4 regions of the Staphylococcus sp. IVB6181 genome follow, and region 1 is predicted to be linked to each of the others. Evidence: riboswitches for the same ligand, from Rfam matches in the RefSeq annotation. Region 1 holds a riboswitch; each other region holds the start of a gene.
The links. A riboswitch is a leader RNA that binds a small molecule or an ion and turns the genes downstream of it on or off. The one in region 1 is predicted to bind thiamine pyrophosphate.
Positions count from the first base shown of each region.

Region 1 (5,219 bases):
TTCGACAAACGGCATAAATTGCCCAGACTGCTTTACGTTCTGCCTCAGGCAGACTGTTAAAAGCATAAGAGAAAGTCTTAGAGTACTCCTCCATAATTTGCCTGCAATATTCATAATCCTCATTTATTAATTGTTCCACTCAAATCACACCTTGTTGTCTATATTCATCACAGGGATATATACCCTAAATGGATATTTATAAAGTTATTCCGCAGTTTTTGCTGGGTTTATATATTTTGAACTTGTGTCTCATACTAATTGAAAACACTGTGAATGTCATTTAATAACCTGTACATTTGTGTAAATATTTATGACTGAATGAAAGATTGTCACCCTTTTTTCAAAAATGAGCTATTCAACAAGTAAGTACTATCGTATTTTTGTGCAAGATTTCTGATAAATCGCAGTAAATCTTCCTGTGTAGTTTGTCCTTGAAGATACTCTGATTTGAGTACTTTGTGCTGTGCTTTTTCTTTTTCATCCGCAGTCTTCTTAAAGTATCCCCACATATGATCAGATGTATTGATGACAGACCCTGAGGTCGGTGTTATAGCTAAAGCAGCTGTGATCAAATTGTCTAATTCCGCTTCACTGATATTTTCTTTCATCTTATCGCGAATCAGCTGATACTGCTTTTGACTGTGCCACATGACTTCATATTTGTAGGTGCGCCACAGCTTTTCTTTTGTATATTGACTCACTATCTATGCTCCTCTTCTATCGTTCGTTTTCTCTTTACTAATAGCCGACAAGCAACGCAATCGACATCGCGACGGCACAAATAATACCCCAAAGCAAAATCAGTTTCCACGCAAATTTGAGCCATTGTATATATGAAATCTTCGCGACTGCCAACGCTCCCATCAAAATAGCAGAAGTCGGGAATAAGACGTTGCTGATGGAATCACCGTACTGGAATGCTAAAACGGTCAGCTGTCGGTTAATATCCAGCAAATCAGAAATCGGAACCATCAATGGCATCGTTGTCAGTGCTTGGCCTGAACCTGACGGAATAAAGAAGTTTAAGAAGAATTGGAAAATAAACATGACAATAATCACAATAGATGACGGGACATCATTGAGCAAGGTTGTCATAGCGTGAATAATCGTATCAATAATCTTCCCTTGTTCTAAAATCACGACAATCCCTTTCGCAAATCCTACAATCATCGCTCCGAATAAAATGTCTTTCATGCCTTCAATCATTGCATCGAATGTGCCATTCAAGCCTAATCCGCTGATCAGTCCGGCAATTAAACCTGCCAGTACAAAATTGGCACTCATTTGATTAAAGCTCCATTCATACGTAAAGATACCATAGACATTAAAAATAATCGCAAAGATAATCATTAATAAAGCGAGTGCTTGTCGTTTGGTAAAGCGGCCATAATCTACTGCTTCATGACTGTTGCCTTCAGATTGTTCAAGTTCATAGACAATACTTTTCTTTGGATTGCGTTTTACTTTACGTGCATACAACATGACGCATGTAATTGCGGCGGCCAGTATGAATAAGTAAATAATTGAACGTAAACCCCAACCTGAGAACATCGGTAATTCTGCGACAGTTTGAGCCACTCCGACCGTAAATGGATTAAGCATACCGCCGATAAATCCGCTTGCAGCACCCAATATGACCATCGCTGCACCTGTCATCGCATCATAACCTAACGTACGTGCAATCAAGACACCGATCGGCACAAAAATAATCGTTTCTTCGGCTAAACCTATAGAGAAACCTAATACCGAGAAGCCAATCATGGTTAAAGGAATCATCAAAATTTTTGAAGAACCTAAAACTTGAATCGCACGGTTAATGCCGTTTTCAAACGCACCTGTTCGATGTACAATTCCAAATGCACCGCCGACTAAGAAGATGTAAAAGACAATCTCTCCACCAGTCAATAACCCTTCAGGTACTGCTCTGAACAAATCCAAAAAGCCGACACCATGCTGTGCAATTTCATGATAAGACCCCGGGACCACTAAAGTCTGGCCGCCCTTATCTACACGTTTGTATTCACCTGCCGGAATAACGTAAGTTAACACGCAAGCCACCGCAATAATCATCATTAATAATGCATAGGTGTGCGGTGTCTTCAGTTTGAATTTAGACGTTTGATCCTCTGAATGCTTCTGTCCCTTTTCTTTCATACACATTCCCCCAACTCAGTTATTATCTGAATTTTCTTATTTTAAATTATATAACCTAATCCATCAGGAATAGTCGTATTAATTTTTAGGAACAGTCGTGCGCCATTACATATAAAAACTGACCGTTGTATTTTCGGTCAGCTTTTTTTCCTTATTTTTGGTTGTCTGAAGTTGTCGTTTCTTCTGTAGTTTGTGTCTCAGATTTTGTTTCATTTTCGACACGCTGTGTTTCATTTTGAGCTTTTGCTTCTTGTTGTTTTTGTGCTTCCCATTTAGCTTCTTTTTCTTGTTGTCTTATTTTACGCTGCTTTTCTTCACGTACTGCGAACACAATAAAGATAATTGCTAATAAAGGGAATGACATACCTAACCAGAACATTCCACTCACTCCAATTCTGCAGGGTTATCCCATATTTTTTATTCCATTTCATCATAACATTTCTGTTCATGCTTTTTTACTATTTGAAACAAAACCACACTTTCTTGACACGTTATATGAAACTCGATACATTGAGTGTAATGACAAGAATAATGCACTAGGGGCGTTTTAAAACTGAGATGAGGCCTTGCCTCAGACCCTTTGAACCTGATCTAGCTGAAACTAGCGTAGGAAAGTGTGAGATAGCGGCAAATGTAGTATGTCTTATAATAGGATTTTGTCTCGCTCTTTTACGCACAGCTGTTTTGCAGGTGTGTATTTTTTTATGTCTAATTTCATAAAGGGAGCGAATGATTATGGCAAGAACAATATTAGTAACAGGCGGCGGACGCGGCTTAGGTGCAGCGATCAGCCGTACTTTAGGCACACAAGGTTTTAATGTCATCATTAACTACAATCAAAGCGAAGCAGCAGCAAAAGCACTCGCAGAAGAAATCGGTAATGAACGTGCCGTCGCAATTCAAGCAGATGTCACAAAGCGTGAAGATGTAGAACGCTTAGTACAAGAAGGTACGAAAGCTTTCGGTCAAATTGACGGCGTTGTCAATAATGCATTAATCGGATTCAAATTTGATCCGACTGCCCAAAAAGCATTCAAAGATATGGATTGGGAAGACTATCAAACACAAATCGACGGCACTTTAAAAGCTGCGTTCAATGTCGTTCAAAGTGTCATCCCTCAATTTATGGAACGCCAACGCGGTACTGTCGTATCTATCGGTACTAATTTATATCAAAACCCAGTTGTTCCTTATCACGAATATACAACTGCAAAAGCTGCCTTAATCGGTTTTACGCGCAATATCGCCGCTGAATTAGGCCAATACGGTATCAATGCGAATGTAGTATCCGGCGGTTTGCTTAAAACTACCGATGCAAGTTCCGCAACAACACCAGAAGTCTTTGATTTAATTGCTCAAACTACACCACTGCGCAAAGTAACGACACCGCAAGATGTCGCAAATATGGTGGCGTATTTAGTTTCAAAACAAGCAGACGGTATTACAGGACAAAACATTACAGTCGATGGCGGCTTAACAATGAACTAAGAGGTGAAACAACATGCCTGTACCAAAAGAGAGACAGTTGCATATAGGCGTATTATTATATGGTACTGGCCATCATCAGGCAACTTGGTTAATGCCTGATTCCAGTATTGAACAAATCGGAACCATCCAATATTATCAAACACTCGCACAAATCGCAGAGCGCGGTTATTTCGATGCTGTTTTCTTTGCGGATAATCAATCTTTTCCCGCAAATAACGACACAACCATGCCCGCATTCTGGTTTGACCCTATCGTCAACTTAACAGCGATATCACAAGTCACAAAACATGTTGGTTTGGTGTCTACTATTTCCAGTACGTTCTCTAATCCTTACACTGCCGCAAGGCAGCTTTTAAGTTTGGACCATATAACTAACGGACGTGTAGGTTGGAACTTAGTCACATCCATGACAGATATCGAAGCACAAAATCACAGTATGGAAGGACTTCCGAATCACGCTGAACGTTATGCGGTCGCAGATGAATTCGCAGAAGTAATGAATCAATTATTCGAATCTTGGTCTGTGAATGACTTTAAACATGACCGCACAAACAATCAGCTGATTGACGCTGAACACATTCAACCATTCCAGCATAAAGGCGACAATTTCCAAGTACGCGGCCCGCTATCTACACCAAGCAGTCCTCAGGGCAAACCCGTTGCCATGCAAGCAGGTGCCTCTAAACAAGGTGTCGCTTTAGCTGTGAAATATGCGGATGCTGTTTATTCTGTGTCATGGAATATCCAACAAGCAAAGCAGTTCAGACAACGTTTAGATGATGAAATTAAGACCTCTGGACAGACTGACCGCGAACTTAAAGTATTCCCAGGTCTTGTGACTTATGTCGCTGAAACACGTGAAGCAGCACTTGCGAAGAAAGCTGAATTAGACAACCTGCTTCCTATTGAAACAGCATTAAATCAACTCAGCTTCTTTGTTCAACAAGATTGTTCTAAATGGGCATTAGATGAGAAAGTACCAGAACTGCCCCCTGTTTCAGAATTTACAGGACCTGTCGGAAGATATGAAACAGTCTTAGAAATCATCCGCGATACAGATCCGACCGTACGTGAATTGCTCGGCTACCTTAATGCAGGCGGCGGTCATCTCACACTGATCGGTACACCAAAAGAAATCGTCGATGAAATGGAACACTGGTTCAACGAAGGTGTCGCAGATGGCTTCAATCTCATGCCTCCAACTCTGCCAGGAAGCTTAGAAGATTTCGTCAATCTCATTGTTCCAGAACTGCAAAAGCGCGGAATCTACCGTACATCATATGAAGGACATACGTTCAGAGAACATTTAGGAGTTTAATAAATAGGCCATGCCTCCCTGTGAAGCATGGCCTATCGTATTATTCATTCTCTTTAAATACTTTTTGATATTGAACGTAACCTGAAATATAGTGCTCAATGTCATCAATTCTGACACGGTAACCATGATGTTTGATAAAGAATGAACCTAGGATACGTTTTGGGTTCTTAAAATACATTGCTAGTTCAGGATAGAAATAACCTGTTCGCTGGTAATCTGCACGGGTATGAATGGTTTCCATGAGTGCATCTACATTGAT
Region 1 covers NZ_CP095096.1:199,077-204,295, reverse strand. Annotated here, with positions in the region: gene MUA90_RS00970 (phytoene/squalene synthase family protein) at 1-139, opposite strand, end outside; gene MUA90_RS00965 (YbgA family protein) at 330-701, opposite strand; gene MUA90_RS00960 (YfcC family protein) at 739-2,154, opposite strand; gene MUA90_RS00955 (hypothetical protein) at 2,306-2,533, opposite strand; TPP riboswitch at 2,683-2,784, shown strand; gene MUA90_RS00950 (3-oxoacyl-ACP reductase) at 2,890-3,642, shown strand; gene MUA90_RS00945 (LLM class flavin-dependent oxidoreductase) at 3,656-4,960, shown strand; gene MUA90_RS00940 (poly(glycerol-phosphate) alpha-glucosyltransferase) at 5,001-5,219, opposite strand, start outside.

Region 2 (5,219 bases), 800 kb from region 1:
TGCTTTAAGTACTTCTTCAATCGTTTTGCCTTCAGGCACATCTTGTGTCCCGCAAATAAAGTAAACTTTTAAATCTTCAGGTTGAAACATCTTATTGCACCTCTTGTACTTTGCTGTTTTGAACCACAGCATCATGATCAATACGATATAACGCATCAATAAATTGAACTAAGAAAGTACCTGGCCCTTTTGTTTCGCTCAATTGTTCTGCACGTTCTGCCGCAACATTATATACAGAAACCGCTTCTGCCAAATCATAAATGTCAGGATTTTCATTTCTGAATAAGAATGCGCCCACAACAGCACCTAACAAGCAGCCTGCACCCGTAATTTGTGTTAAAAAGCGTGAACCGTTATTGAGTTTTATTACTTTGTTGTTATGTGCAATAACATCTGTTTCGCCTGTTAACACAATCGCTGTTTGGTACTGTTCATGTGCTTTCTCAGCAATGCTGACTACATCTAAACTTTCGTCACTGTCAGTCCCTTTCATTGTAGTCGAATCATCAATTAAAGTTAAAATTTCTGAAGCATTGCCTTTAATGACTGTAGGGCGAATCTTTTTCAAGAAATATTTGCAGAAATTTTTTCTATATTGTGATGCGCCGACTGCGACTGGATCAAAGACTAAAGGTGTGTTTGTTTCATTCGCAATTTTGCCTACTGCTAACATAGCATGTTCTGTATCTTTCGTCAGTGTTCCAATATTAATCAATACCGCACCTGCATGCGGATAAAAATCTTTCGCTTCTTGCGGCGCTTCACTCATAGCAGGACTCGCTCCTAAGCTTAGCAGACCATTTGCGGTAAAGTTCTTAACGACATCATTCGTAAAACAAATCACTAATGGATGTTCTGATCTGATTCTATCTAAAACGTTACTCATCATCTAAACCTACTTTCTTCATATAAGCAAAATGGTTCACAGGACCTCTGCCTTGGCCGATTTCAGGTGTATATTTAATACTTAAAGCAATAAAGTCTTTCGCTTTTTTCACAGCATCGTAAATAGATTTGCCTTTTGCTAATTCTGCTGCGATAACTGCAGAGAATGTGCAGCCTGTACCATGTGTATGCTTCGTATCATAACGTTCACTTTCAAAGACCTCTAATCCTTCTTTAGTGAATAGATAATCTTTTGCGATTGCATCATTTTCAATATGTCCGCCTTTAATCACAACACCTTTGCATCCGATATCTTCAATAAAGACTTTTCCGGCTTTTTTAATTGCATCTTCACTGTCTAGTTTGAAGCCGACAATTTCTTCTGCTTCAGGCAAGTTCGGTGTCGCAACATCTGCCAGCGGCAATAATATGCTTTGGAGTGCATGTTTGCCTTGATCATCCATTAAAGCATCTCCGCTTTTTGCCAGCATTACTGGATCAATGACATACGGAATGTCAGGATGCTGCTCTAAAAAGCTGCGGATTAATTCCATCATTTCTTTAGTCGCAATCATTCCTGTTTTAATCGCTTGCGGCAACTCATCATCAAAGACACTGTCGAGTTGTTCTTTAAGCCAAGTAATGTCTAGGTTATGAATATGCTGAACGCCTTTAGTATTTTGTGCCACGATACTTGTAATAGCTGCCATTCCGTATACGCCGCATGCATGAAATGACTTCAAGTCTGCCATGACACCTGCGCCGCCTGTCGGATCTGTACCCGCAATTGTTAATGCTATTTTCGGTTTATTCATACTCTTGTTCCTCCAAATTCCCATTTTTCGCTTGTATAGGCCATGTTAAAGAAGTTGCGTTCATGGACCGTACTTTGCAGATAATTATCTCTGACTTCTTGTTTTTCGTGTTCTGTCATGTTTTGTGTCAATGTATTCATCAGCTGATTCAAAACATCGATTAACGGATCCATCTCAGTTTGATAAAATTCAAACCATTTTTCTAAGATAGAATCTTTGTTCAGCGAAGCATCTTGCATTGCACGTTTGGCAACTTCTGCGTAGACATATGGACAAGGTGCCATCGCCGCAATCGCATATGCCGCATTTTCATGTGCATAAACGTTGTAATACATGTGTTTAATATAGTGGTCTCCGCTTGGCGGCCAAACCTTCTCTTGAACGATTTCGTTGTATGGTTCGCCGACATATTCTGCCATAAACTCATGTGCTTCCACTTCACCATTGACGATAAATTGAATTTGATCAACTAAGAAACGCACATTTTCTAAATCAGGCATTTTTGGAATTAATAAAGCATAGATATTAGCAAACTCTCTTAAATAAGATGCATCTGCTCTTAGATATTGTCTGATTGCTTCTTTATCTATTTGTGCTTTCAGTAAATCTTGAATGAAACCATCGTGATAAATTTCATCAATAATAGGTTGTGCATCTCTTTCTAATGTTTCAGCAAATGTCACTTTTAATTCCTCCATAAAAAAACTGCTTTCCTGAGACAGAAAAGCAGTTCATACTTTTAGAATTATAGCGTTCTTTTATATGGCTACTACTTTCCTACGTTGGTATTAACCAAATCAGGTTTTAAGGGTCTAGTATTACTATCTCAGCCTTTACGGCGCCCCCAGCAGTTTTATTAAATTTGTCTTTACAAACTAAACATATCAAAGCAGCTCCATCGTTGCAATATTTATGATTGACGAAAAAAGCCGAGACGATTGTCCCGGCTTTATATATTCTATGAAATTAATTTCAATATTGTGATTGAAGTATTAGAAGCCCCAAGCACCTAAACCTTGTGCATTGTATGCTCTGACTGCTGAGTTGATTTGATCGTCAACACTTGAAGTTGAACCCCAACCTGGCATTGTTTGGAATAAACCTGAAGCACCTGATGGGTTGTATGCATTGACTTGACCATTTGATTCACGTGCAATGATTTGTTCCCAAACTGATGCTGATACGCCAGTACGTGCTGCCATTTGGCTTGCTGCGTAAGAACCTTGAGCACCTGCAGTGTTGCCGTTTGCTAATCTTACAGAACCGCCGCCATGGTATGTTGGTTGGCTGTAAGAAACTTGAGGCGCACTATAAGATTGTTGCGGTGCATTGTATGATTGTTCAGGCGCATTGTTAGATTGCGCTTCAGTGTAGTTATTATATGATACTGTTTGTGTATTATAGTTGTAGTTGCCTTCAGATTGAACAGCTGTTTGAGTTGTAGCTGTTTTCTTAGGTTCTTTTACTTTTAAGCTTTCGTCAACTAAGATAAGATCAGATTTTTTCTTGTTCCATTTTTTTAAGTCTTTAACTTCAACATCGAATTTTTTAGCGATTTTATTTAAAGTGTCACCTTTAACTACAGTGTATTCACCTTTTTCATTTAAAAACTTTTCTGCTTCTTTTACTTTTTTTCGCATGTTCAGCCGGTGTAGATGATTTTGCTTGTACGTCATTTGCTTGGAATCCTGTTGCTAATACTGCTGCAGCAGCTGTCACCGCTGTTGATGCTACTAGTAATTTCTTCATGTAATATATGTCCTCCCATAAGGTGTTTGTTTAATAAGATTAATTTCTTATCTTTATACTAGCATTCTTTCAATTCAGGTGGGTTACAACCATATATATTTTGTTTCATATATTACATCTATAATCGAGTAGGAGAGTAATCATTAATTGAATACTCGTCCTCTCACACCACCGTGCGTACGGTTCCGTACACGGCGGTTCAATATCTTGCGTAAGCAGACTCTGCGAGTCGGGCTAGTGGTACTAGACCCCACTTGTAGAGTCTATTTGTTGTAAGCGCATGATGAACCTCATGCGTTTTGGAAAGCCTCCAATACTTCTTTCTTGAGTTCGCAATACGCATGGCACCATTGTGGTCTAATCCGTATTTTCGAAGCATTTTGTATTTTGTTTTGACCTTCTTCCATCGCTTTAAAATAAGTTGTCTGATTCGATGGTTCAACCACTCTTGCATTTCGCGGATAAATCCTTTAACAAAACCTCTGCCAAAATAGTTTATCCAACCTCTAGTAATCGCGTTGATTCCTGTTATAATTTCAGTAAATGTGCCAGGTCTATTTCTTCTTGTGACCCACTTTAATTTGGCTTTTAAATTTCTTTTTGCTTCCATAGTGGGTCTGAAACGACAAGTGCCATTTATTTTCGTTATCAGACAACTCAAGAACTTTAAACGTGTGGGAGAGCCTACCTTACTTTTATCTTTATTCACTGTTAATTTCAGGTCCTTTTCGATAAAGTTTGTGATACTCTCCATAACACGTTGTCCGGCACGTTTTGATTTAACAAAGATGACGAAGTCATCTGCGTATCTCACAAAACGATGTCCGCGCTTCTCTAATTCTTTATCCAGCTCATGCAAATAGATATTACACAACAAGGGAGATATAACCCCACCTTGAGGGGCGCCTGTCTTTCTTTCTGCGTATTCGCCAGACAGGTCTGCAGACCCGCTTTGTAAACTTTTGCGGATAAATTTAGAGATAGCTTTATCTTGTATAAAGCGTTCAAACAAGTACATCAATTTGTCATGGTTCAACGTGTCAAAACATTGTTTTAAGTCACAGTCTACGACTGTGTGATAACCCTCCTCATAGTATTGGATACATTGTTTTAATGCAGTACCTGTACTATGATTTGGTCTAAACCCATGACTATGTTTCGAAAACTGGCGATTTATCATCGGTTCGATAACTTGTTTGATTGCTTGTTGGATAACTCTATCCCTTGCGACGGGAATTCCAAGAATTCTCTTTTTGCCATTCGGTTTTGGAATGGCTACTTTCTTAACTGCTTGCGGTTTATACGTACCGTTAAGCAGTTTTCCTTTTATCTGTGGATAGAATTCTCTGAAGTGAGCATGTAACTCTTTAACCTTCATCCCATCGATTCCAGGAGAGCCATTATTTTTAACAACTTTCTTGATTGCTTTCTCTATGTTGTTCTTTCTTACAACAAGTTCCATCAGTGATGGAGTCTCACGATACATTTCTTCCATATCAACTAAGATTTACTGTACACATCTGCTTATCTTTTTCGTTCCACTACTTATCTTCCACAGACTGCCAATTTGCATTGTTTTCGGTACTTCGTAAATCTATAACCTCCATTCTTTACTTTGTATTTAATATTGTTCAGTCCTTCGGTACATTTTCCCTACTATGACTTCTGCTGACTTCTCATAATTCGTTGTTACTACGATTCGAAGAATCGCTTATGAGACCTCCTCGGGTAAGATTAACCACTTTCCACTCATGTCATTGCATCATTTAC
Region 2 covers NZ_CP095096.1:996,774-1,001,992, reverse strand. Annotated here, with positions in the region: gene thiE (thiamine phosphate synthase) at 1-90, opposite strand, end outside; gene thiM (hydroxyethylthiazole kinase) at 92-886, opposite strand; gene thiD (bifunctional hydroxymethylpyrimidine kinase/phosphomethylpyrimidine kinase) at 879-1,700, opposite strand; gene tenA (thiaminase II) at 1,697-2,383, opposite strand; TPP riboswitch at 2,458-2,556, opposite strand; gene MUA90_RS13955 (LysM peptidoglycan-binding domain-containing protein) at 2,693-3,340, opposite strand; gene MUA90_RS04640 (hypothetical protein) at 3,300-3,449, opposite strand; gene ltrA (group II intron reverse transcriptase/maturase) at 3,649-4,935, opposite strand.
Region 2: linked by a shared signal. The riboswitch ahead of tenA (thiaminase II) and the one ahead of MUA90_RS00950 (3-oxoacyl-ACP reductase) in region 1 are both predicted to bind thiamine pyrophosphate.

Region 3 (5,219 bases), 950 kb from region 1:
TTAATTATAGCATTTATAATAGGGGTGTATTAACTAAAAAAAGAAATGATGGTTATTATAAAAATAAGCAGCAAACGGTCGAATCGGTAACCGTCTACTGCTGGGAAAAATATGGATGAATGAAAATGTAAATATTGGTTGGGCTGCAGCTCGACGACTAACAGCCCGATAGCTATTTTAAAAACTACATCGAAATGTGTCAACCACGTACATCCATGATGCCTGTAATCGGCACATAATGTGCTAATAATATAGCAGTGTTTAATATTGCGGCGAAGAGTAAGATAAAGATCAAGTCGCGATAACTAAATGGTGGGTAGTAATAATAAGTTCTCGGACCATCTTTAAATCCTTTTTTCTCCATCGCAACAGAGAGTTGATGTGCTTTTCGGATGTTTTGGCTTAATAGAGGAATCATCAAATGCTTGATGCGTTTAAAGCCTCTGTAATTGGATTTATCCACCATACGATAGCGCATCTTCAATGATTTTCTTAATTGTACAAATGAACTGATGATTAAAGGTACCATACGTATCGCTGCCATAAAGGCATAAGCGACTTTAGGTTTTACTTTTAAGTGCTGCATTAAACTGTAGAAGATCATCACAATTTGAGAAGTGAATGCCATCACAATTCCAAAGAAAGTTACAGTATCTGTACGCATTGATAAATGCAGACCTCTGACTAAACTTTCTGTCGTAATATGAATAAATCCTAACTTAAATAGCGTATGTGTACCATCACCATAGAAAATCATGAACAGTGCTGAGATGATACTGAATAGTATCGTATAAACTACAAATAGTGCTGTTATCTTAAACTTCATACCGCCAAAGATGAGTAAGAATAATAACATCAGAACGGTTAAATAAATCATCACATCAAAATTGTGTATAAAGATGACAAAGAAGAATAAGAAAATACCTAAACCTAATTTGGTAATGATATTGACTTCATCTACGAAGGTGAAATATTTTTTCCATGCTTCAAACATTGTCTTCACCTTCCATTTCAAAAAGCTCATCTTCACATAACATATGATCGCGCAACTCAATACGTCTTGTAGGGTAGCGTTCGATAATATGCGGATCGTGTGTAACCATTATAATGGTTTGTCCTTGTGCAACACGTTTTTGGAAAAGTGATAATAAATTAAATGTGTTGCGGCTGTCTAAACCAAACGTCGGCTCATCTAATAAGATAATATCAGCATGAGAGCTTAGCGCTGTTGCGACGCTTAATCGACGTTTTTGACCCATAGATAATTCGAACGGGTGATGTTCTTGAACAGCTTCTAAATTCAACATTTGTATCAGTTGTTTTGTTTCTGCTTCTGCATCAGGGCCGCTGAAGTTGATGAAAATCTCTTCATAAACTGAATTTGTGATAAATTGCAGTTCTGGATTTTGATAGACCAAGTACATATGCTGGGCAGCTTCTTTAATTTTGTGAAGCGGTTGGCCGTCATAGGACATGGCACCGCGATATTTAATCAGCTGCATCATCGATTCTAATAAAGTGGTTTTACCGGCACCGTTTTTACCGGTAATCGTAATCCACTCGCCATCACCAATTTCAAAGTCAGGGACTTGAATCAAGGTCTTTTTGCCTCTGATAATTTCACCCTCTGTATACTTAAAGCGTGCTTTTGAAGGTGCAGCAGCGTTTAAATTTGGTTGTGGTGCATGGTCCCAAGCTTTAGGGTGCCATACGCCGTATTCTGTCAATAAATCTTCATGCTGGTTCAATATTACCTCAGGTGTGTCATCAGCAATGATGTGGCCGCCATGGCCCATTAATATGACACGATCGACATGTTCCCAAATATGTTCTACTTTATGCTCAACGATGAGTACAGTTTGATCTTGCCACATCTCTTTGATTTTATTCCATAAATCCTCAGTCGCATCTACATCCAGCATAGCGGTCGGTTCATCCAAGAAGAGGGTATCTGCTTCTTGGAGTACCGTTTCAGCAATAGCTAATTTTTGTTTCATACCTCCGCTTAATTGAGACACGGTTTGTTTTGGACCTACTTCTAAATCTACAGATTCTAAAGCACGTTGAATTAACGCATCCATATCTTTACGCGGTACTTGTTTGTTTTCTAATACGAATGCTAATTCCTCATATACTTTAGGCATACAAAACTGTGTATCCGGGTCTTGGAAAATGACACCGCTGTTTAAATCTGCTTTTAAGTCATCATACTTCATAGGCAATTCAATCAAGTTCGGTACAATACCGCTTAATACATTAAGCAAAGTACTTTTGCCGCAGCCTGATGGACCTAAAAGCAAGACTTTTTGTTTGTCAGGTATTTCTATATTTAAACCATCAAAGATTTTATTTTGTGCATTTGGATATTTGAGTCGTAAATTTTGAGCAAATAACAAGATAATATCTCCTTACAAATTGTCGTAATCTTTTTTAGAAGCAGGGCGGAAGAGTTTGGTAACTCCGGTTTGATCCAGTGCTTTGACAAGATAGTATGGGAAAATCCCTGCTAATACAATACCGCTGATACAACGGAAGAACACATATAAGAATAAGTTCCATCCTGCAACTTCACCAAGATAACCATAGTAGAAGTCGATAGGGAAAGTAACAAGTGCAGCTGCTAAACCAGCAATGACTGCCACCATTAATTTGCGTGATTTATAACGGAAAATCGCAAAAATAATTTCACATGCTAAACCTTGAAGCAAGCCGTAAATAATTGTTGCAATATCAAAGCGTCCCATGACGATAGTTTCACCAGCACCCGCAGCAAATTCAGCGAGTAAAGCGACGCCTGCTTTAGGAATGATCAGGTAAGCAACAACAGCTGCAGCAAACCACATACCATAAGATAATTCTTCTAAGTGCAATCCAGTCACTTGCATCGCTTTGTATACAAGGTTCCAAATGTTGTAAATGATTGCAAAGATGACTGCGATTAACACAGTAACTAAGATATCTGAAAGTTTAAGCCCTTTAGACATAATGAATCAATTCCTCCTATAAAAATAAAAAACACGCAAACTTGTCTAGCAAGCAGCGTGAAACAGGCATCGGAACAAACCGGTACCACCCTCAATCGACAACCGGTTCATCTTCCGCACTTTCCTACGCTAGTCCAAGCTAGATCAGGTTCGAAGGGTTTGAAGCATGTGCTTCATCTCAGTTCGAAACACCCCTAGTGCATTTATTCATTTGATTTATAATAAATGTATGCTTTTTAGTACTAGATGTCAAGGTCATTTTGCGATTCATCCTTATAAGAACGGGTATTGAATTAAGATGACAAAAGATTAAATTTGTGTAAAAACAAAAGTAAAGGATTGAGTGTGCTGACCAATTCTAATATACTACCATAGAATGATTTACTATAATTTTTAAAGACACAACACGTCTGTTCATATATAATAACTATGAGGTGAAAAACATGTCGTATATAAAGAAGCACGCTGAGATCATTTTTAGTTTGATTATTGGCATTGTTTCACTTTTAATTGGCATCATTGTACTGCTCAATTTATCATTCATCCATAAACTTGCTAAGGGGAGCAAGGTTGACTTACATATTAATAATGTGTGGGATTTCATCAATGCATTCTTTATTGAAATTATCCGGATTATGAGTCAATTTATCGGCCATTTCCCTATCATCAGCGCCATCTTAATCATCTTATTCGGCGTTGCATTGCTTTGGATCGGCTATTTGTTATTTATCACGACAAAATATGATTATGATATTTCAATTTTCTTCCTTATAATAGGAATCTTTTTCTTCCTCATCACAATTGTCTTTATGACACAAGTCTACGGTTTCTTCGCAGTTATCTTTATTATCCCGTTCATTGTGCATATTGGCTATATTGTTTATAAGGACGAACTTAACAGCGACCATCAGAAGGAACATTATTTATGGATCATCTGTACGTATGGTATCAGTTATTTAATATCTCAGATTTCGTTATACGGAAGAATAGAGAGTCATGAAATTGCATTGATTGATATTTTAAGTGTCAATGCTTTCTTCTTAGTGATGTGGTGTTTAGGCCAAATGTCGATTTGGAACTTCTTATTCCTAAGACGTTCATTGCCTTTAACTAAAGCAGAACTTGGAGAAGAGATGGAATACTCTAGAACTGATAAAAATGGTGCAATCAGCCAAACGAAAGAACAATTGCGTGAAATTCAAGAACGTACCCAAGAATTCACACACCGTACACGCAGAAGCATTGACTTAGAGAAAATCAGAACAAAAAAAGATAAAATTAAAAAGACAATTAAAGATAAAATTGATTTGCAGGAAGACGATATTCCGAATTGGATGCGTCGACCGAAATGGATCAAACCAGGTATTGTAGAGTTAATTTGCGGAACGATTCTGTTCTTATTCACATTATTAGAATTGAACAACCGTAATGGATTATTTATGTCAGGCGATTGGGAATTGTCACAGACATCTTATGTTATTGAATGGGTGACTTTATTCCTATTGCTGCTTGTCATCATCGCTTATATTATTACAACATTGACGCATTTCTTACGCGGCAAACTGTACTATGCACAACTCTTCATGGTAAGTATCTTGTTCTTCAAATTACTTACTGAATTCGTGAACATTATGATTCATGGCTTATTATTATCAATTTTTATCACACCGATTTTATTTATAATGCTTGTTGCGGTAACCATTGCATTTATTATTCAATTAAGAACACCGGACCATTAACAACAAGCTGAAGTCGAGAAATCAAATAAAGATTTCTCGGCTTTTTTATTTTTTTAGTTGTTCTGTTTAGAAAGGGACTGTATTATACGTTAAGATGAAAGTAACTACACATAGAAGGCGGAATAATAATTATGAAGACAGCAATTTTAAATAAAGGCAAAGAACAAAAATATTTAAACCAGTATCCTTTAGTAGATGAAGAAGACATTTTTGAACATAGTCATTTAAAAGACGGGGATATTTTCCATATCATTACTGATGACGGCCGTTATATTGCTACGGCTTACGTAGGCCGTCAGCATAAAGGTCTTGGCTGGGTATTAAGTTATGATGCACAAGAAACAATCGATACTTCATTCTTTGAAGGTTTGTTTGAAGCGGCTTTAGATTACAGACAATATTATTTTGATATCGATGGTACAAATGCGTTTCGTCTATTCAACGCAGAAGGAGACGGTGTAGGCGGTTTGACAATCGACTATTATAATCGCCATTT
Region 3 covers NZ_CP095096.1:1,992,730-1,997,948, reverse strand. Annotated here, with positions in the region: gene MUA90_RS09705 (energy-coupling factor transporter transmembrane component T family protein) at 200-994, opposite strand; gene MUA90_RS09700 (ABC transporter ATP-binding protein) at 987-2,396, opposite strand; gene MUA90_RS09695 (ECF transporter S component) at 2,409-2,984, opposite strand; TPP riboswitch at 3,089-3,190, opposite strand; gene auxA (lipoteichoic acid stability factor AuxA) at 3,428-4,723, shown strand; gene MUA90_RS09685 (class I SAM-dependent rRNA methyltransferase) at 4,855-5,219, shown strand, end outside.
Region 3: linked by a shared signal. The riboswitch ahead of MUA90_RS09695 (ECF transporter S component) and the one ahead of MUA90_RS00950 (3-oxoacyl-ACP reductase) in region 1 are both predicted to bind thiamine pyrophosphate.

Region 4 (5,219 bases), 840 kb from region 1:
TAAAAGTGCTATCACTGACTCAGACGGTATCATTAAATATGATAAAGATAACAAACCAGGTATCAGCAACCTTCTCTCTATCTATTCAAGCTTGACTGACGAATCATTCGCAGAACTTGAACAACGCTACGAAGGTAAAGGTTATGGTGATTTCAAAGGCGACTTGGCAGAAGTTGTTAAAAACTTCTTAACAGAATTCCAAGAACGCTATAATGACTACTATCAATCAGATAGACTTGATGAAATCTTAGACCTTGGACGCGACAAAGCAATCAAAGCTTCTTCACGCACATTGCAAAAAATGGAAAATGCGATGGGCTTAGGTCGTAAACGTAAAAGATAATCAACACATATCTACCGTATATTCTCTTCTGAGGATATACGGTTTTCTTTATCCTATTTTAAAACATTACACCACTTTAATTCCTATACCTTTAACACATTAAATACTATATAATGAATGTATACAATAAATGTGAGGTGCTTCCTATGCTTTCTGCTATCATTCGTACGATTGCTTGTATCGCAGCAACGCTTTATGTCATTTACAGTCTGTTTGTACATTACAACCCAGCAATCAATATCATTTTATTTGTCGGCTCTTTCATTATCTTTGCCTTCTTTGTCGGCAGATCTATTTTCTTTAACGGTAATTTTCCCTTATTTCATAACGCACAAGAACGTGCCAAATCCAAAGGAACAAACTACTTTTGGATTTACGCGAGTTTAACTTTTTATCTCGGTACATTGTTTATCGCTGTATTTCATACTATAAAGTAACTAAAAACAAGCCGGTATCTGCCCTATTTGAGCAAATACCGGCTTTCATTAATTTTAGACTTATATTGTCAGTTTATTGATAAATATGACTGCCTTGTTCTACAAAGTCTTTTGCTTTTTCTTTCATCGCTTCTTGTCTTTCTTGTTCATCAAAATGGTTTTGACGCAAATCATGAGAAATTCGCATTGAACAGAATTTAGGGCCGCACATACTGCAGAAGTGTGCAACTTTTGCTGCTTCTTTCGGTAAAGTTTCATCATGATATTCACGCGCACGTTCAGGATCTAGTGATAGATTGAATTGGTCGATCCAGCGGAATTCAAAGCGTGCTTTACTAATTGCATCATCACGATCAGAAGCACCTGGAAGGCCTTTTGATAGGTCTGCTGCATGTGCTGCAATTTTATAAGTGATAACACCTTCGCGTACATCATCTTTATTCGGCAAACCTAAGTGTTCTTTAGGTGTCACGTAACATAACATAGCTGTTCCGTAGCTTGCTATTTGTGCTGCACCGATAGCTGAAGTGATATGGTCGTATGCAGGTGCGATATCAGTTGTAAGCGGTCCTAATGTATAGAATGGTGCTTCTTTACAATAGAAATCTGCTAGATCTTGGTTTTCTTTAATTTTATGCATTGGGATATGTCCTGGTCCTTCAATCATAACTTGAACATCGTGTTTCCATGCAATATCAGTCAATTCGCCTAATGTTTTCAATTCAGAGAATTGGCTTTCATCATTCGCATCATAAATAGAACCAGAGCGTAAACCATCTCCTAATGATACTGCGATATCGTATTGATTTAAAATGGCACAGATATCATCGAAGTGTTCGTATAAGAAGCTTTCTTCATGATGTGCTAAACACCATTGTGCCATGATGGAACCGCCGCGTGAGACAATACCTGTTAAACGATTAACTGTTAACGGTACATAGCGAAGCAAGACACCTGCATGAATAGTAAAGTAATCGACACCTTGTTCGGCTTGTTCGATTAAAGTGTCGCGATAAATTTCCCAAGTTAGATCTTCAGCAACACCATTCACTTTTTCTAACGCTTGATAAATCGGTACAGTACCGACAGGAACTGGTGAGTTTCTTAATAAATATTCACGTGTCGCATGAATATTTTTACCTGTTGATAAATCCATAATTGTATCTGCACCCCAGTGTGTCGCCCACACTAATTTTTCAATTTCTGCTTCAATTGATGACGACACCGCTGAGTTTCCGATATTCGCATTGATTTTCACTTGGAAATTTTTACCGATAATCATCGGTTCTGATTCAGGGTGGTTGACGTTATTAGGAATAATCGCACGTCCTCTTGCAATTTCATCTCTGACAAATTCAGGTTCTACCCCTTCACGTACCGCTACGAATTTCATTTCTTTTGTGATGATACCTTGTTTTGCATAGTGCATTTGAGTAATGCGTTTACCTTCTTTTGCACGTTTAGGCTGATAATTGAAAGGTGTTTCTACAAATTTATGATGGCCTTCTTTTTTAAAGCCGTTATCAATCGACTGTACTTTACGTCCTTCATAAGCTTCTATATCATCACGTGCATCAATCCAGTCGGTACGTAATTTCGGAATCCCTTTTTGCACATCTACTTCATAACCTTCTTCATGATAGACACCTGCTGTGTCATAGACCGTTAATGGCGCATTCTTTTGTGTGCTGTACTCTGTTACTGTATCGCTTAATTCGATTTCTCTGAAAGGCACACGAATATCCTCATCTGCCCCTTGCTTAAATACACGTTTGCTTGCTGGAAAACCTTTTTTTAATTCAATGGCTTCTTGTTTCATAAAAATTAATCCTCCCTGCTTCAATGCTAGGAGGTATACCTTAAGACACGACAAATAAGAAAACGCATTCATAAATTTATGAATGCGCAAAGATTTATACATACTGAACTTGATACAAACATACACCATGCATGTTTGTATTTATTCGTTTGATTACTTAATCGTCTATGTACGCTTCCCTACGCTAGTACTAACTAGATCAGGTTCAAAGGGTTGATTTGTATATCTTTCAGCCTATAGGGCACCCCTAGCAATGAAATATTTAATTTACATTTTTATACTAACACTCAACAATCTAATATACAAGTCAATGCGATAGTTTGTATTAAACACCTTTTATTGTAGAATTTCAGTTTAAATATTTTCTCATTTTATTCAAAGTTACTCTGACTACTGTCGTCTCCCCGACCTTTTCATAGCCTAACTTTTTATATAAAGCATTCGCTTTGTCATTGTATTGATTGACCGTCAGTGAAATTTTATCAAACCCTTTTTCTCTCGCTATGTTTTCAGCTGCTTTCAACAGCGTTTGGCCTACGCCGCGGCGTTGAAAATCTGAAGATACAGACAACATAGAAACATGATACTCATCTTCTTCTGCTTCTTTCAAGTTGATTAAAGAGAAAATAGATTTGTAATATATCATCAACTGCGGTACAACAAATATCCGCTTCAATGCTACAATCTCCACTACCGTCGGTACTAATGCTTTTTCTAATTCTCGGTACGGCATACATGTGATTAGTCCTGCCACTTGTCCATCAATCATCGCGGCAAGTGTATGCTCATAACTGAAACGATTCTTTCTCATTTGGTAAAGCTTTTGCATATAGTGTTCGATCACACCTTGATTATCGCTCCCTACCATCACATGGCATAAATTGCCGATAGCGATGTAGTTTAATGCGCCCGCCTCTTTAAATTCTGGTCTTGCAGATGTAATTTGTATTGCGTTGTTCACGTCAAAAATCTCCTTTGTTTCTATCAAACGTGCTCGGGTGCTAATTGTCTGACTGTGTTCATTCTCAACTTATGATTTGGAATCGGCATATGCAGCATCCATTCATCTATAAGTCCGCTTCGATTAATTTCATCTAATTTGCTAACTACTTCTTCCTTATTTCCGCTCATAATATGCATACGTTTCTCAACAACTTCAAATTTTTCATTGCTTTCAGAAAGATATGCATCGACTTGTGCTTTTGTATTCAAAACCGTACGCCTGCCATCTTCTGAAATCAGCTCATAATGTCTTTGAGAAAAACGAAACGGTAATTGATTGCCGTCTCTCGTAGTAATCATAACAGGTACGCTGACAATAAATCTTCCTTCAGGGTAGCGAGATTTATAAGCTTTTAATGCTTCTTCTAAATCTTCTTGACTCGAATTAATGAAAAATGCATATATAATACCGACTTTAGCTTCCGCTGCTTGAATCGCAGCATTTAAACTCGTCCCAAGCAAATAAATCGGAACACTTGGGTGGGTACTGTCTCTTTTAGCTGTTTTAAGTCCAGCATATTTTGAGTCTGGGTCGAAATTTTGTGTATTCAGTCCTCTTAAAGTCTCAAACTTTTCATTAAACGAAAGTCCATGCTCTTTTAAATCTTCTTTCAATATACCTGTTACTTTCGGGAACCCGCCAGGTGCTTTGCCCACCGCTAAATCTGCACGATGGTTTGATAATTCGTCAATCAAATGGAATTGTTCTATCACCTTCAACGGATGATAATGCATCAGCATGACACCGCCTGATCCAATGCGCATGTGCTTTGTCTGATTCAATAAATGCATCGTCAAAATTTCTGGTGATGTACCGATGACATCATTTAAATTATGATGTTCTGCGACTAAATAGCGGGTATATCCCAATTCGTCTGCAAGTTGTGCCAATTCTACCGTCTGACGCAGTGCTTCCTTTGAAGTTTGTTTTTTTGTAATTGGTGTTTGATCTAATATACTCACCGGCAGCATGTAACCCTCTCCTATTCTCTGCTCTTAAATTCATGCTATGGCTCAAAGATGAGAAAGTCAAAAACTATGATTTCACCATAATGACGAAAAAAAGAAAACACGGCCTAAATCGACCGTGTTTTCGATATTTAAATCCCCTTATTTTGTGAAAAATTTATCCCTTTGTTGATTACTCTTTATCTTTCTTTTTCTTGCCTGTTTCTCTATCGATACTATTATCGATATAGGCATGTTTTAAGGTTGTTTCTCCACCGATTTCATGGTAAACAATACCTTTCAGCTGAGGGTTGCGCAAACTTGCTGCACCTTGCTGATAAATCGGTGCGACTGGTGCTTCGCTTAACATCAGTTCTTCCGCATCTTTCAAATGATCGATACGTTTTTTTGGTTGTTTTAATAATGAACCGTTCGCTTCTTTTAACATACTATCGAATTTTTTGCTGCTCCAGTCTGTGTTGTTTTGAGCATTATCTGTTGTCATCGTATCTAAATACGTCATTGGGTCTGGATAGTCAGGTCCCCAACCAGATAAAGACATAGAGTAGTTCATTGTTAATTCGGCTGTTACCCTTTGTTTGAACGGTAATTGTTTGATATTTACATTCACACCTGGCAAGTTCTTTTCAATTTGTGATTTGATGAATTG
Region 4 covers NZ_CP095096.1:2,105,319-2,110,537, forward strand. Annotated here, with positions in the region: gene trpS (tryptophan--tRNA ligase) at 1-343, shown strand, start outside; gene MUA90_RS10260 (hypothetical protein) at 490-780, shown strand; gene thiC (phosphomethylpyrimidine synthase ThiC) at 854-2,599, opposite strand; TPP riboswitch at 2,759-2,858, opposite strand; gene MUA90_RS10270 (GNAT family N-acetyltransferase) at 2,949-3,560, opposite strand; gene MUA90_RS10275 (MsnO8 family LLM class oxidoreductase) at 3,584-4,573, opposite strand; gene MUA90_RS10280 (peptide ABC transporter substrate-binding protein) at 4,743-5,219, opposite strand, start outside.
Region 4: linked by a shared signal. The riboswitch ahead of thiC (phosphomethylpyrimidine synthase ThiC) and the one ahead of MUA90_RS00950 (3-oxoacyl-ACP reductase) in region 1 are both predicted to bind thiamine pyrophosphate.